Regions from separate parts of the Paenibacillus sp. N3/727 genome, predicted to be linked through region 1. Evidence: riboswitches for the same ligand, from Rfam matches in the RefSeq annotation. Region 1 holds a riboswitch; the other holds the start of a gene.
The links. A riboswitch is a leader RNA that binds a small molecule or an ion and turns the genes downstream of it on or off. The one in region 1 is predicted to bind cyclic di-AMP.
Positions count from the first base shown of each region.

Region 1 (7,792 bases):
ATTTCCATAATACACCTCATCCATGAGAAATAAATAACGAATCCATTCGTTTTGCCGTCCTTTTGGGTAGACAGCATTGTGCAAATGAGCGCATTACACTATTTATCGTCAGGTTAGTGTTTTTTTTTTAGCTGTAATTTCCGGTATAATAGAAGCAAGGGAAACTTGCAGGTATGAAGTGACAGAAAGGAGTGAGAGAGATGGGTGTTAAGCATGGGCGTGATTACGGTGATATTTTGACAGATTTGACTGAAGCGGTCGGACGTATTCCGGACAGCTACGTGTTTTTTGAAATGGAATCGGAGGATTGGAGCAACCTTAACGATACGGAGAAAAATGAGGTTCATGAGGCGCTGGCGGAGGATTTATTTTATGCACTGGGCACAGAGCCTGTCATATCGGTAGGCAGTGGAGTTGTCATTCACGATCAGACAAACCATCGGATACATATTTTAATTGGGGAAGAAGAATTGGCGTTTGTAGCTCTCGTCTAGCTAAGGTAATGAACCAAAGATCAGAGGAATAGAATAGATGAATAATTGGTCCCGCCTTGGTGGGAGAGGTTTTTTTGGGGAGGAAGATAAAATGCTGTATACACAGCAGGAAGTTGAAACACATCTGGAAAGACTTGAAGGCTGGGAATTGGAGCAGGGACGGTGGATTATCCGTAAATATACCTTTCCTGCGTTTATGAAAGGGATTGCTTTTGTGGATGAAGTCGCTGCGATCTCGGAGGCATTCGGTCACCATCCCTACATTACAATCGATTACAAAACCGTGACGCTACGTCTGACTTCTTGGGATGAAGGCGGTATTACGGCTGTAGATATCAAAGAGGCACAGCAGTTTAATGAGGCATACGAAAAAAGCCGCTCCAAGGACAATAAGGAGCAGGATTAGCAGCAGCGGATGCTTATATAAAAAACACGCTTGGAACGGGAGAGCTCCTGTCCAAGCGTGTTTTTCTGCTTATTATTTTTTCTCAGACAGATAAAGTGCAAGATTGGCAATTTCCTCTGGTTTAAGTTGATCTTTAAAGGCAGGCATACCTTTACGGCCCTTCGTGATCACGCCAAACAATGCATTAGTGTCCATATGTCCGCCTACTTGCTGGAGAGCTGGTCCTGCTCCGCCCTGGAGCTGATCACCATGACAGGTAATGCAGCTGGCTTTCAACGTAGCTTCAGCCGCAGCCGCGTCCAAAGTTACCTCAGGCATTGTTGGTTTTGCTTCTTCAGCTACTTCTTTTTTCCCTGGAAGCGTAAACATCAGCGCAAGGGCCAGCGCACATGCGACGAAGAACAATCCGCTCATAATCCATTTTTGCATCGTCATATCGTCCCTTCTTATGTATACTGCAATTGATTCTATTATAAACGAACATACAAAGACATCATAGCAGTTGTGACAAAAAAAGCAATAAAACAACGCTTTCTTTAACTAAAATTACACAAAATTGTGCTATTTTTCATAGTCATAACGGTTTCGGATGGAATTTCCAGAATCGTCCGAAGACATATAAACCATGCAATGAAAAAGAGCTTTGCCAGTCGGAGTCATCCGTTCGTACGTGTCCGTAACATGAAAACCGACGTTGTAGTATGTGCGGATTGCACGTTCATTCCAAGTTAAGACCTCAAGGTCAATCTCATCCTCAGGACGCCGCTGCCTGGCCACATCCACAATAGACTGCACAAATTGTTTACCCATTCCGAGTCCACACCAATCCGGTCGCATACCAAGACCAATCCGCGTTACGCCTTCCATTGGGAACAACTGCGCGAATCCCCACATCCGCTGTTCTTCATCGAGAATGGATACATACTGCTGCTCGCGGATGTCCGGATCGCCAAACTCGATACCAAGTCCTTTCATTTGCTCCCAGGGGAGCCAGCCATAGATATTGTAAGGAGATGGGTAGGTCCAGCTGCAAATCTCCGCCGCTTGATACGAATCCATTGGAACCGCATAAAACCGCTGTGCCATGGGAAGCAATTGTCATTCTCCTTTCATGATTTACGGAATAAGAAGAAAACACCCGCCAAAAGAAGGGATGCTTCTCTTCGCGGGTATATTTGTATGATATAAATGATTTCAAATTATTCAGACGCGTGGTTTTCGTATGCTGAATCATCCATAATTCGCTTGGCGCCAATATAACGCTCCGCATAATAGCTTTCACCCAGTCGGTTAGTTACGACCCCTCTTGAAGTGGAGGCATGGGCAAATTGATCATCGCCGATATAAATGCCTACATGGGATACGCCCTGACCTGATGTATTGAAAAATATGAGGTCCCCCGGGCGAAGGTCTTCGCGGGATACGGCCGTACCCATCTCAAATTGGGAGCCCGACTGATGGGGAAGCTTCATTCCCATTGCGGAGAATATGTACATTGTAAATCCAGAGCAGTCAAAACCACTTGTTGTCATGCCACCATAGCTGTATCTTGTCCCTAGCACCTTATCGATTTCTTGATCCAGCTTACTATCGGCAAAAGCGCTGCCTAAGCCTGCCGTGAACAGCATCGAAAGGCCTAACACGGTTGCACTGAACTTCTTAAGCATAAATAACTCCTTCCGCTGCCTGCGAGGTTAGCTGTAGGGTTCGGTTGAAGGTCCCCTATGATCCCTTAGTAGCAAGATCAATTCACCCGTGGTTGGATCCCCCGCTTCCATTGTTCTGGAATTTGGCATATGCATTCTATATATAAAAGCCCTTACAATAATGACAAAGTTATTACATTGAATATTCTATCAGAGGGCCTGTCCATTTGGCAATTGTTTCTTGCTGTCTTTTGAATAGAATAGATGGCTATTCGTGTCGAATTATTGTCACAAAAATTTTCTCGTAAAGGTGCAAACTTTTTCCCTATTTCATCCGTTATAAAAGTATAAAGAAAAAGCCGCGAAGGAGATTGTGGTGAATCTCATTCGGGCTTAAGTAAACTTTTGGTTATGAAATTAATTGTAGTTCACGGCGGCGGATTTGTACTTGCTTGGGCTCATGACTCGTTTGGCGCCAATGTAACGCTTGCCAAAATAGCTCGAGTTGATTGCGGTGATGGTGACACCGCGGGAACTTGAGGAATGTGCAAATTTGCCCCCGCCTATATAGATCCCTACATGGGATACGCCTCTGCCTGAGGTGTTAAAGAATACAAGATCGCCGGCTTTCAGTTGGCTCTTCGGTACTGCAGTCCCAACTTTATATTGGGATACCGATGAACGCGGCAAAGTCAGCCCCAGTTTCTTGAATACATAACTTGTAAATCCAGAGCAATCGAATCCTTTGGCTGTGGTTCCGCCCGATTTATAGGAGACGCCAATGACGGGTTTGATTGCGCTGTTTAACTTGGAATCCGCGAAAGCGCTTCCGGTGCCTAACGTAAGGGCGAGAGCTAGACCGAGTGAAACGGCTGTTAGCTTCTTTTTCAAGTGATAAGCTCCTTCCAATGCCTGCGAGGTTAGCTTAAGGGTTCGGCTGAAGGTTAGCCTATGACCCCTCTGTTGCGAGATCAATTCACCCAAGACGGTTCCCCCGCTTCCCGTTGAAACGGGAATTCGGCTTCTTAAGATATAAGACAGATTATAAGTATACGATAGTTTATCCATATGAAATAGTTACAGGAAAGATGACAAAGTTGTTACTAACACATTCGTTATTTTATCAGAGTATTAACTTTTTGGCAAACGAGGAAAGTATATTTGAACATAAAAAATCCCGTTCTTCCTAGAGGAGAACGGGATTTTTTTATTTAGTTGGCTAGCGTTATGCATCTTTTGAGCTTGATAGTGACATATAATGCATGAATTTATGGTAAAAATTAGTTTTTTTGATTATGCTAAGTTTCTTATGGATATGTGAACGATTTTCAAATTTGACGACTATGAGTATGCCATACATGATATTGAGCAGTAACGCTCCACAACTGGAACAGACTGCTCACAAAATAGGAGGTCTGCTGAATGATTAACCCGATCAGACCTGACCATAGGAAGGACATACCGCTGAGTAGAAGGAGAAGAGCTATCGCTGTTCCGCCGATCGTAATGGAGATGAGCATAGCCTTTCCGATGTGACGGAGACAGACCATCAGAGCGGATATCATGCCCATGCCAGTTGTTTTGCCGAACTGCATATAAAGAAAGAACAAATGAATGAGATACGCATACAACAGCCAACAGACGAAGTAAGGAGCGATCTTTAGCAACGTAGACGGGTCGCGAATGGCAGCTAATAGTGAAGGTAACATTTTCGGCACCAGCCAATATGCGGGGGTAAAGGTCAGAATCGTCTCAACCACATAAAATAAAGTTACCGGTTTCCATAGCTGACGGATGCCCTTGAAGAAGAACAGACCTCGCTCGCCTTTCGCCTCTTGATGGAGATTGTAAAATATACCGGCATGAATAAGAGGAGTCAGAAGCATCCGAATGATCAGCATACAGATGAGTATCCAGGCATAGGTATGAACGTCACTGCTTTGAGTCAGGGCCTTTTCGCCCTCGTAAAAATACAACAGCTTACTAAGCTCATTCGGAGCAGGGTCCGGGAATCGCATCAGTAGCGGAACGACGGCTGATTTAACAAGGCGATACAGGCAATATCCCCACAGAAGCCGATACAGAAACAGAAGAATAATAACATAGAACTGATCTTTCACACTGGTCCAGCCTTTGCCTGCGTAGCTTTTCATGTTCTCCCCCCTTACCATGACAGGCTGCCGAATAGTGTCTCTACCAGCTTGGTGATGCTCAGGTTCCAGCGCGTGACAGCTTTCGGATCCATTCCCGCCTTCATATAGTTATTGATGTGTTTGTTCTCGAGCACGATCGTGTATTTCGGATCAACCATTGTCCAGATGAGTGGAGATTTATGTTTGATTTCATACTGGGTTTTTCCATTCTTGCCGTCCCACACCTTTTCAACCGTCTTCCCGTCCTCAAATGCAAATCTGATCGGGATGTTGGAGACGGTGCCGCCCTTGCTCACGATGGTCACAATCGTCTTATAGGCGGGGTCTTCCCGGGTTCCGATATTTTGGGTCTGAATGTTCTCCACAGCGACGTCAGCCATCAGGTTACCGTATACATATTGGTCAAAATAAGGCTGCCACGATTGTTTGGTGATTTGCTCCACAACCTGTAGAAAATCTTTAGTTGTCGGATGTTTGAAGCGGTATTTTTTCGCATAAGTCATCATGATTTTGTCCATCGTCTGTGTGCCGACCAGGCGTTCAATATCCTGCAGCACCAGCTTGCCGCGTGTGTAGACGTTCAAAGCGTATTTTTCGTGAGATCCGTATTTCCAAGATTCCTGTTTAAGCGGCTCAGGCGAGGATATGGCCGCAGCTTGTGCTGCTGTGTTAGTGGTTAATCCGTATTCCTGCTCCATTACCCGATCCTCGGCATAGGAGGTGAATCCTTCGTCGAGCCAGGCCTCCTCGAACTCATTGTTCGCGATCATGCCGTAAAAATATTGGTGTCCGATTTCATGGATGATCGTGCGCTCCAGCTCGTACCCTGGCGAATCGTCCTTGGCTCCGAAAGCGGTCACCAGCGTCGGATATTCCATACCGCCCGCGCCGTTTCCAGCGTCTGGAGGCACTACAATGGACAACGTAGCGTACGGATAGGAGCCGTACCATTTACCGTAAGAGGATAAAGCTGCTTTGGCAGCATCAAAATAGCGGTCTTTCAGGTCTTTATGCACCGGATCAAGGTAAAGCTTAATGCGGACACCGGGTACACCAGGTGCAGAAAATGCCTCTTCCGATACGACAAAATTGGGCGAGGCTGCCCAGGCAAAGTCATGAACATCGTCTGCGTAGAATTGGTAGACCTTCTCACCGTTTGATTTTGTGGCCGGTTTGGTCGGAAAACCAGTGGCTGCAACAATATAGTTCTCCGGCACCCGGATACGGACGCTGTAAATGCCGAAGTCCGCATAAAACTCAGAGTTTCCATGGTATTGATGGAGATTCCAACCTTCCTCCGTGCGATCTCGAACTCCCGCAGGCTCGTATACGCTGATTTTCGGAAACCATTGTCCAGCCATTACAAAATCATCAGCTGTACCCATACGTGCAAAGATTTTGGGCATATCGACTTCAAATTCCATATTCAGCGTAATGCTCTCTCCGCCTTTAACAGAACGCGGAAGACGCAGCTTCACCAGGCTTTTGTCCTTCGCGTTGCCATCATCAGGCTGCACATATTGGAGACGGTGGAGCAGGGATAGCCCTTCAATTGTTTTGATCCCCGTAATCGTCATGGATCCGAATCCGTCCTCAGGCATACGGTCTGATCGAAGTCTGCCACCAGATTCCTTCATAAACGTGGTTTCTTTGGATGCAAAAGCATTAGGGTAAAGATGAAAGTAAAGCTCGTTTACGGCTTTTTTACCAGGATGAGTCCAGGTTATCGTCTGTTTTCCCTTCAATTTGTTTTCGCCCGGCTCAAACCTGACATCCATGTGATATTCAACCAGTCTGTTGCTCAGTGCAGGAGCAGGTACATCGTACTGTGCTTTAGGTGGGGAGAGCGGGGCTTTCTCCACTATCGCAGGCTTGCCCAATTCTGGAGCGAGAACAGGCGCTGAAACATGGATACCCTGCAGAAATAACAGCATTGACCCTCCAAGGAGACCGAGGGCGAGCAGGGATGAAAGAAAGACTTTGGCGCGTGGTGGGACCATATCGAACAACCTCCCGTTGACAAGCATCTATAGCATGTATATGTTTGCTTTTAGGCGATTATTAGTTAAAATAAAATTATTGGGACTAGTTATTAGAAGAATGAGCAAGGCGGAGGTCTCTTCCGTCCTTACATAGGAGGTTTTGCCGTAATGGAGAATGAGGAACAAAAAGACAAGAAGCAGATTGCCCTTAACATTATAAGCAGTAAAAGCAAGCACAAAGGGTTCGGAGCAGGCTCCATTGATCTGAACAGTGTATCTCCGGTCATCATTGACGGCGGAGTAGCAAAAATTGAGATTGGTGCAATGCACGCGAAGAGCAAGGTGGAACGCGGCATTAGGTTTTCCACTAACCGGGAGGATGTACCGAACGGTCGTCAGTTGTGGATTGTATGGGTTGCCGTGGACCGTACAGCTGAGGGACAGCACTATGGCGGTATGACTGCATGTGAGATGTGGATCGATCAGGAAGCGAAGCGAGGCTGGAAAATTCTCGCTGACCACGTGAATAAGTTGGATGCGGCACTGAAGCGTAAAATCATTGTTGATGGGTTGGGTAACGTGGAGAAGCAAGCACTGAAGGATCTGCTGATCTCCAAAAACGAGGAATGGTGGAATGCCTCTTCTGACGAGTTTAAACAGGCGTTGGATACGGAATCGGAATAATAAATTGAGGAAGCCCGGTACGGATAAGATCCGTCCGGGCTTTTATTTAAGAGATAAGAAAGGATAAAACTTCGATTTTGAGATACATGAATAGTATTTCCCGATGGATCGAGAGATCTACTATTATTTAGAAGGGGAGCTTGTACGTGAACGTTTTATTCTTATCAAGCAAGGGGTGACTCCAATTAAAGGTCAGCTTCTGATTTTTAAATCCGGTGTATATCAGACCATCGCCGACATAGCCCGCTTCATTTGGAGGATATTCTTCAATCAGCTTCTTTGCTTCATCATCCAGCTGCAGTTTTTGATAGATCAGAATAGATTGCTTAGCTGTAGGATGAACAATAAATAGCGTTGCTTTTTTATAAGGGCGGACTAGCAGAAACTCCGGTTCGATTGCTTCCACAACGAAATCATCCTTTACACC
Region 1 is NZ_CP093336.1:98,356-106,147, forward strand. Features, by position in the region: gene motA (flagellar motor stator protein MotA) at 1-8, opposite strand, end outside; gene MNQ98_RS00470 (hypothetical protein) at 201-494, shown strand; gene MNQ98_RS00475 (4a-hydroxytetrahydrobiopterin dehydratase) at 586-900, shown strand; gene MNQ98_RS00480 (c-type cytochrome) at 973-1,329, opposite strand; gene MNQ98_RS00485 (GNAT family N-acetyltransferase) at 1,462-1,986, opposite strand; gene MNQ98_RS00490 (C40 family peptidase) at 2,100-2,567, opposite strand; cyclic di-AMP (ydaO/yuaA leader) riboswitch at 2,569-2,705, opposite strand; gene MNQ98_RS00495 (C40 family peptidase) at 2,964-3,437, opposite strand; cyclic di-AMP (ydaO/yuaA leader) riboswitch at 3,441-3,579, opposite strand; gene MNQ98_RS00500 (hypothetical protein) at 3,875-4,699, opposite strand; gene MNQ98_RS00505 (M1 family metallopeptidase) at 4,711-6,699, opposite strand; gene MNQ98_RS00510 (YwhD family protein) at 6,850-7,365, shown strand; gene MNQ98_RS00515 (copper amine oxidase N-terminal domain-containing protein) at 7,493-7,792, opposite strand, start outside.

Region 2 (7,792 bases), 1.1 Mb from region 1:
CCGTTCGCGAAGTGGAAAGTTGCCGAGATAATCCCGATCACATACAGTACATACAGGATTGGATTGTTAACAATACCATGTATAACTGCACCTAACTCATCGTGTGTGATATTGCCCATTGCGATCTGGAAACGTGTATCGTACATATGCCAGATGATAAATACAAACGTAATAACACCGGTAATCCGCTGCAGTGTAAAGCGAATGTTCCGCTCATAGTTGTAGTTGCCGACGTTGTTATTTGCTTGATAGGCGATGTACAAACCGTAAACGCCATGATACATAAGCGGCAGCCAAATCAGGAACAACTCCAGGAAAAATATGAGCGGTAGGCCGTTTATAAATTGGACACCTTTATCAAAGCCTTCCTTTCCACCATCGAAAGCCTTAAAGTTGGTAATCATATGAGTAAGCAAGAAGGCTCCGAGCGGTATGATACCAAGCAAAGAATGCAGCTTTCTGGAATAATACCCTTTCATCAGTTGACGTTCCCCTTTCCGATGTGTAGCGTTTTCATTAAGTCTCATCATAATTCATTACACTCATACCATCTATCCACTAAACGCATACAACGACAAAATGTCCCCCATTTCGCACATTCTGTGAACATCCTGTGTCATATTTCATGTTACTCCTTTTTCTCTTATAATGGAATTGCAATATAATTATTAATCGTTATACTCTATACGCATAAGCTAAATTTAATATAGGATGTGAAAAATGTTGTTCGAAGAATTGGACGTGTTCGCTATTGTCGTAGAGCAGTCAAGCTTAAACAAAGCTTCCAAATTGCTGAACCTTTCCCAGCCTGCCCTTTCCCGTAAAATCTCCAAACTCGAAGGCGAACTCGGCGTCCAGCTATTTAATCGGCGCGGAAAGCGGCTCGAGCTTACCTCCATCGGCCAGCTTGCCTACACCTATGCTCTGGAACAGCGCCAGCAACAGTTGAAATTCATGCAGACACTTGCACATTATCGTGTGGAAGATCAGATTACCATCTCGCTCGGAGCCAGCCTGACAACACTTCAAACAACGCTGCCTCCCTTAGTGAATGCATTTATGGAACGTCATCCTACAGCTGAAATTAAACTAATTACAGGCAAGACACATGAAATCGTATCATCCGTTCGTGACAAACGAGTGGAAGTCGGCATCGTTGCATCATCCATTAATCAGCCTGGCTTAAACTGCATTCCGCTATTCGACGATCATCTTGAACTTGTGCTGCCGATTACGCATCCTATGGCTGAAAGCCAAGAGGTCGGAATTGAACAGCTTCAAGGCTTGCCCATGATCATCTTCTCAACAGGTACTTGGTACCGGAAGCTGACCGATGATCTGTTTCACCGCTGGGGGATCATGCCTGACATCCGTATGGAGATCGACTCCTTCGAAGCGATTGTACGTCTCATCCCCACCTGTAAAGCGGCCGCACTCCTCCCCAAGTCCTATCTTCGCCCGCAGTTGCTGTCGGATAATGGACTTGTTGACATCCACATTCCCGCTCTAATCGAGACACGTCGAACGACCAGTCTCATCTACGGAAATCCCTCTGAGCTCAGCAATGCCGCCAGCCGTTGGATTGCTGAGACTGAAACGTTGTTCCGTAAACTTGAAGAGGACAAAAACCAATAACCTGACGAGAGAAATACGTCAGGTTATTGGCTTTATATGTCGATGTTATACCAGCTATTGATATAGATAAATCCTTAGTTTCTACATATTAACGACTTCGCCCTCAAAGCGATCGATGTTCTCTTTCGATCCTATAACAACCATAATATCGCCTGCACGCAAAATATCCATCGCGGTCGGAGCCACTATCACACCCGAACGTTGATTCAATGCCACAACACTGATCCCGTAACGGACACGGGTATTCAGTTCATTAAGTGTTTTGCCATCCATGCAGTCCGTCACCGTCATTTCCACGATCCGGTAGTCCTTGGAAAGTTCAATGTAATCCAGAAGGTTCGGCGTAACAAGCTGATGCGCAACTCTTATTCCCATATCTCTCTCCGGAAAAATTACCCGGTCAACACCCAGCTTTTCCAATGCCCGGCCGTGCAATACGGATATTGCCTTGGCAACGACGGTGGCTACACCTGACTCCTTCAGAAGAATTGCCGCCAAAATACTCGTCTGGATCTCGTCACCTATTGCTACAATGCCGCAATCAAAGTTCCGTATTCCGAGTGATTTAAGTACTTCCTCATCCGTCGCATCGGCAACCACGGTATGGGTGAGGAACTCACTCATATCCTCGACCACTTCTTCATCCCGGTCGATCCCGAGTACCTCATAACCTAAATCCATCAGCTCAAGCGCCAGACTTGATCCGAATCGCCCGAGCCCTATTACCACAAACTGCTTCGCTTTCATTTCTCAGCCAATCTCCTTATCCAATAATCATTTTTCCTTCTGGATGACGATACAATTCCTTACCCTTTTTAGGGCCTAATGCATATGCAAGCGTTAGAGGCCCAAGTCGTCCCGCAAACATCGTAATGCTAATCAGAAGTTTTCCGAACAATGACAAGTGCGGTGTCAATCCCATCGACAGACCCACTGTGCCAAACGCGGATGTTGCCTCGAACAGTATAGAGAGAAAGCTGCTATCTTCTGTCGTTGAAAGAATCATGGCTACGGTGATTACCAGCAACAGAGCAAGCAGCGTAATTGTCAGGGCTTTAAGAACCCGTTCCTGAACCAGCCGATACCGGAACAGCACAATCTCATCTTTGCCCCGCATCATAGCAATGACAGCAGCGATCATCATCGTAAATGTCGTCGTTTTAATCCCGCCCCCCGTTGATCCCGGGGAAGCTCCTATAAACATCAGAATAACTATGAAAAACTGTGTAGCCTGACGCAAACCGGTTATATCGAGCGTATTGGCTCCTGCTGTTCTCGGCGTGACCGATTGAAAGAAGGAGCCAAGAATTTTTCCGCCCCAATTCAGCGATCCTAATGTTTTCGGATTCGTGAATTCAAATATGAATATGACAACTGCCCCTATCAAAATAAGCGCGCCTGTCATGGATAAAACCACCTTGGAATGTAATGACAGCTTGCGGTTTTTTTTATAATCAACTAGATCAGCCATAACGATAAAACCAATTCCTCCGGATACGATCAAGAACATAACCACAAAATTGACAAGCGGGTCGTACACAAACCCGGTCAAGCTTCCAAAATGACCGAACAGATCAAATCCCGCATTGTTAAACATCGTTACTGCATGAAATATTCCGTAGTACAAAGCTTTCCCGAAAGGCATATCAAATGCCCAGCGAAGGGTCAGCAGCAGTGCTCCACAAGCTTCAATCACCAATGAATACAGCAGAACCCTGCGGATTAGTCGGACGATACCCTCCATCGATGACTGATTCATCGCTTCCTGCAGGACAAGACGATCTTTTAATGAAATACGGCGCTTTAATACAAGCGCAAACAGCGTGGCCATGGTCATGAAACCCAAACCGCCTATCTGTATCAGGAGCATGATGACTACCTGTCCGAAGGAACTGAAGAATGTCCCTGTATCCACCACCACAAGACCGGTAACACAGGTCGCGGATGTCGCAGTGAATAAGGCATCCATAAAGTTCAGCGGTTCCCCTGTCGTATTGGCAATCGGCAGCATTAGGAGCAAGGTTCCAATCGTGATAATTCCTCCGAACCCCATAACAAGAATCTGCGGTGGCGACAAGCGGAGCCAAAATAATTTGGAAGTCAACATATTCACCTCTTCAAAAAAGTCAAAGAAAAAAAGACACTGGAAATCCAATGCCTTACGCGTTTGGGTTCCTGTGCTGCAGCCTACGAGGTTAGCTGACGGATTCGGGCATATCACAGGTCGCCCTATTCACTGCTATACTGCAGAGAAATTCACCCCAATTAAATGGTTCCCCCATTTTCGTTACGAAATTCGGCTGATCTATTCAATTAACATGATGTGATTATAACGCAATACCCTTAAGAACCCAAAGCCGCTTTTAACGTAAATTAACTTAAAAAAGAACGAAATTGGGCATATTCAGGAGTAGTAGCACATGGTTTTCTGAGGTTTTCGAAATCTTTCCTTCGTTTTCATCGTATCTTTCATAATTTTGAATGGATAAGCCGTTTGCAGCTTTCATATCTATGTTATATTGACTTTATGTCTCCATGAAAGAAACGTCTCGAACGGTTTCTAACCCCTATTACCAAGGAGGAATGACATGAATAAAGCAGGACAGCCCCTTAAACTTCAGTCGAACAAAAAACCTTTAATGGTGCTCGGGGCAATCGGCCTGATTCTGTTTCTAATTTTTCAGGTATTCCCGTCTACTGCCTCTGACACGCTAGAGGTAAAAGCTCCCGAGATGATCACCAAAGAGGCAGCGGCAGAGGCCGCTGAACGCTTCGTACAGGAACAGCTGCAGTACAGCATCGCACCAGGTAAAGAACCTCTCGTTACATATCAATCCCGCTCCGATGTGTACGGATACCTATCCAAAGAAAAGTTGCTGACCGAATATAACAAAAAGTTCGAAAGCAAGTATCCTTATGATGTTTATCGAGTAAGGTTTGATCAAAATGATGGGACAGCTTTAAATGTGGATGTACATATGCAGAACAAGGGTATCGCCGGATTTTCCTATGATATAGCCGGCTCCAGTTACGAAGGGGCCATGCTGCAGATGGGCGGCGTACGAACGCAGATGCTCCTGATGATCGAAGGCGGCATATCGCTAGCCGAGAAGGAGGCGCTTGCTGCACCTTGGCTTCACCGAGCGGGTTATGATACGTCCAAGCTTGAACAAATTACTGGCGAAGGGGAACCTGGTCTGAAATATGAGGACCCGGAAGCTAAGATCGGTGACTCCCGTCTTCAGCTGAACTTCTCCTTTGAAGACCGCCAACTGCGTTCGTACGAGCCTGTATTTTCCGTTCCTAGTGCTCACACCGCCTATGTGGAGAAGCAGACTCTTAACGCCACCTTGCTTACATTGCTGGGCTACGGATTGTTTACACTGGTTTTAGGCGTTCTGGCAATCGTCTACAGTGTAAAAACCAGTGCTCACACTTCATTTAAAAGGGGTATTTTCCTTGCTTTACTGTTGTTTGTTATTCAAATGCTGAACACTTATAACCTGCTGCCAGTCTTTAAAGCAGACGGAATGAGCGATGCCAGCATTAAAGGTATCATGATCTTTTATGTGGGCTACTCCCTCGTATTCTCAGCCCTGCTCTACTTCTCACTCGTCGGAGGGAACGGATTGTGGCGTAAGGAAGACGGATTAAATCCATGGCCGCGCGCCAAAGAACCCGGTTATGGCGTATACGTGCTGGAAAGCATGAAACTCGGGTATTTGTGGGCTTGTATTCTGCTCGGTGTACAGTCCCTGATCTTTATCGCGTTGGGTCTTACACTCAACACCTGGTCTACAACAGATGCCTCGCAGTCGCCTTTTAACATGTTGTACCCATGGCTGTTTCCGTTGATGGCCTGGTTTGCAGGTATATCGGAAGAGGCTGTCTATCGTCTGTTCGGTATTAAAATGGTTAAAAAAATCGTCCGCAACACGTTCGTAGCCAGCCTCATCACCTCGATCATCTGGGCCCTCGGCCACACCTTGTATCCAATCTATCCGGTCATCTCAAGACCGATTGAGCTGGTCATCATCGGACTTCTGTTCAGCTTCATCTTCTTGCGTTACGGATATATGACCGCCGTATTCTCGCATGTGGTGTTCAACAGCATTCTGATGGGCTTCAGTCTCATGATGATGAACGATCCGGTCAACCTGTGGATGGGGATATTCTACATTATTTTGCCGGCCATCGTCGGTTACGTAATCTACAAATTCAATACATTAAAAAAAGAAACGGCTTATCCGTCCATATAGGACGGAGGCCGTTTCTCCTTTTCCATAAATATATTATGACTCCTCATCACGCAGTGCGCTTAAAATCTCCTTAGCGAGTTTATCGCCAATAGACAAAGGCCGGAAGTCATCAATACTGGCCTCTTTAATCTTTTTGACAGATCCAAAATGCTTCAGGAGCATCTTACGCCGTTTCTCTCCGATTCCCGGAATCGCATCCAGCTTCGAGGTAACCATCGATTTCCCCCGCTGGTCACGGTGGAAAGATATCGCGAAACGGTGAACCTCATCCTGTATACGCTGGAGTAAATAAAACTCCTGACTGTCACGAGGCAGCGACACAGGCTCTGGTGGATCCCCCACCATCAGTTGCGCCGTCTTATGCTTAGCATCCTTAACAAGTCCGCAGACCGGAATGAACAGACCGAGCTCATTCTCCAGCACATCCACGGCTGCAGAAATTTGGCCCTTACCTCCGTCCACTACGATCAAATCGGGCATAGGCAGATTTTCCTTAAGCACCCGTTCATAGCGCCTCCGTATAACCTCTCGCATCGTCTCATAGTCGTCCGGCCCCTGCACGGAACGAATTTTATACTTCCGGTATTCCTTCTTGTCAGGTTTGCCGTTAATAAACACAACCATGGCAGAGACCGGGTTCGTTCCCTGTATATTCGAGTTATCGAACGCTTCGATCCGATGCAGCGTGTCGAGACCGATTACCTCGCCCAGGTTAGCGGCAGCAATCGACGTCCGCTCCTCATCCCGTTCAATCAGCCGAAACTTCTCATCCAGTGATACTTTGGCATTTTGCGAGGCCATCCCGATCATTTGGCGCTTCAAGCCTCGCTGCGGCACGTGCACCTTCACACCGATCCACTCCTGCAGAGCTGCAGCACCACCGGCAGCGTCCACGCTTCCTGCTCCTTCACCGAGGTAATCGCCGGCTTTATCGGAAGCCTCAGTAGCCGGAACAGAATCTTGCTGCATAGCTTCGTCGTCCTGTAGATCCATCTCTTTCATTTCTGCTTCAGCCGAAGGGGCAACTGCCTCTGCAGAAGCCGCATCATCGACTGAAGGGCCTGGCAGAAGTATTTCCTGAGGCAGAGCCGGATTGTCACTGTAATACTGTGCCACAAATGACATGAAGTCGCTGTACGCCTCTCCGTAGTAAGGAAACACGGATGCGTTTCGCTGAACCATTTTACCCTGGCGCATATATAGAATTTGAACACACATCCAGCCTTTATCAACCGCAAAACCAAATACATCCCGGTCCTTCGTATCGGCAGTAGTAATCTTCTGCTTTTCCATAATAGCATCGATATGCATGATTTGATCCCGAAGCTCTTTGGCACGCTCGAAGTACAGCTCTTCGGCCGCCTCCTGCATTTTTCGCTGCAGTTCTTTTTTCACTTCTTCATGTCCACCGCTTAGAAAAGAGCTGATTTCCCGTGTAATCTCCTCGTAAGCCGATTGAGGTACCTCTTTCACACACGGAGCCATACACTGGCCCATGTGGTAGTACAGACACACCTCTTTCGGCATTACCCCACACTTCCGAAGCGGATACATACGGTCGAGCAGCTTTTTGGTCTGATGGGCTGCGTAACCGTTCGGATAAGGTCCAAAATATTTTGCTTTATCTTTAAGCACCCGCCGCGTTACTTCCAGCCGGGGATGCGCTTCATTCGTAATCTTTAGGTATGGATACGTTTTGTCATCCTTGAGCAGCACATTATAACGAGGCTGGTGTGTCTTGATCAGGTTACATTCCAGAATCAAGGCTTCCATGTTGCTACCTGTAACGATGTATTCAAAATCGCGGATTTCAGAAACAAGCCGCTGGGTTTTCCCATCATGGCTTCCTGTAAAATAGGAACGCACCCGATTCTTGAGAACCTTGGCCTTACCTACAT
Region 2 is NZ_CP093336.1:5,391,934-5,399,725, forward strand. Features, by position in the region: gene MNQ98_RS25090 (succinate dehydrogenase cytochrome b558 subunit) at 1-479, opposite strand, end outside; gene MNQ98_RS25095 (LysR family transcriptional regulator) at 724-1,635, shown strand; gene MNQ98_RS25100 (potassium channel family protein) at 1,717-2,382, opposite strand; gene MNQ98_RS25105 (TrkH family potassium uptake protein) at 2,399-3,742, opposite strand; cyclic di-AMP (ydaO/yuaA leader) riboswitch at 3,805-3,947, opposite strand; gene MNQ98_RS25110 (CPBP family intramembrane glutamic endopeptidase) at 4,224-5,894, shown strand; gene uvrC (excinuclease ABC subunit UvrC) at 5,928-7,792, opposite strand, start outside.
Region 2: it holds a riboswitch for cyclic di-AMP, as region 1 does, so the genes downstream of both, MNQ98_RS25105 (TrkH family potassium uptake protein) here and MNQ98_RS00490 (C40 family peptidase) in region 1, are expected to answer to the same signal.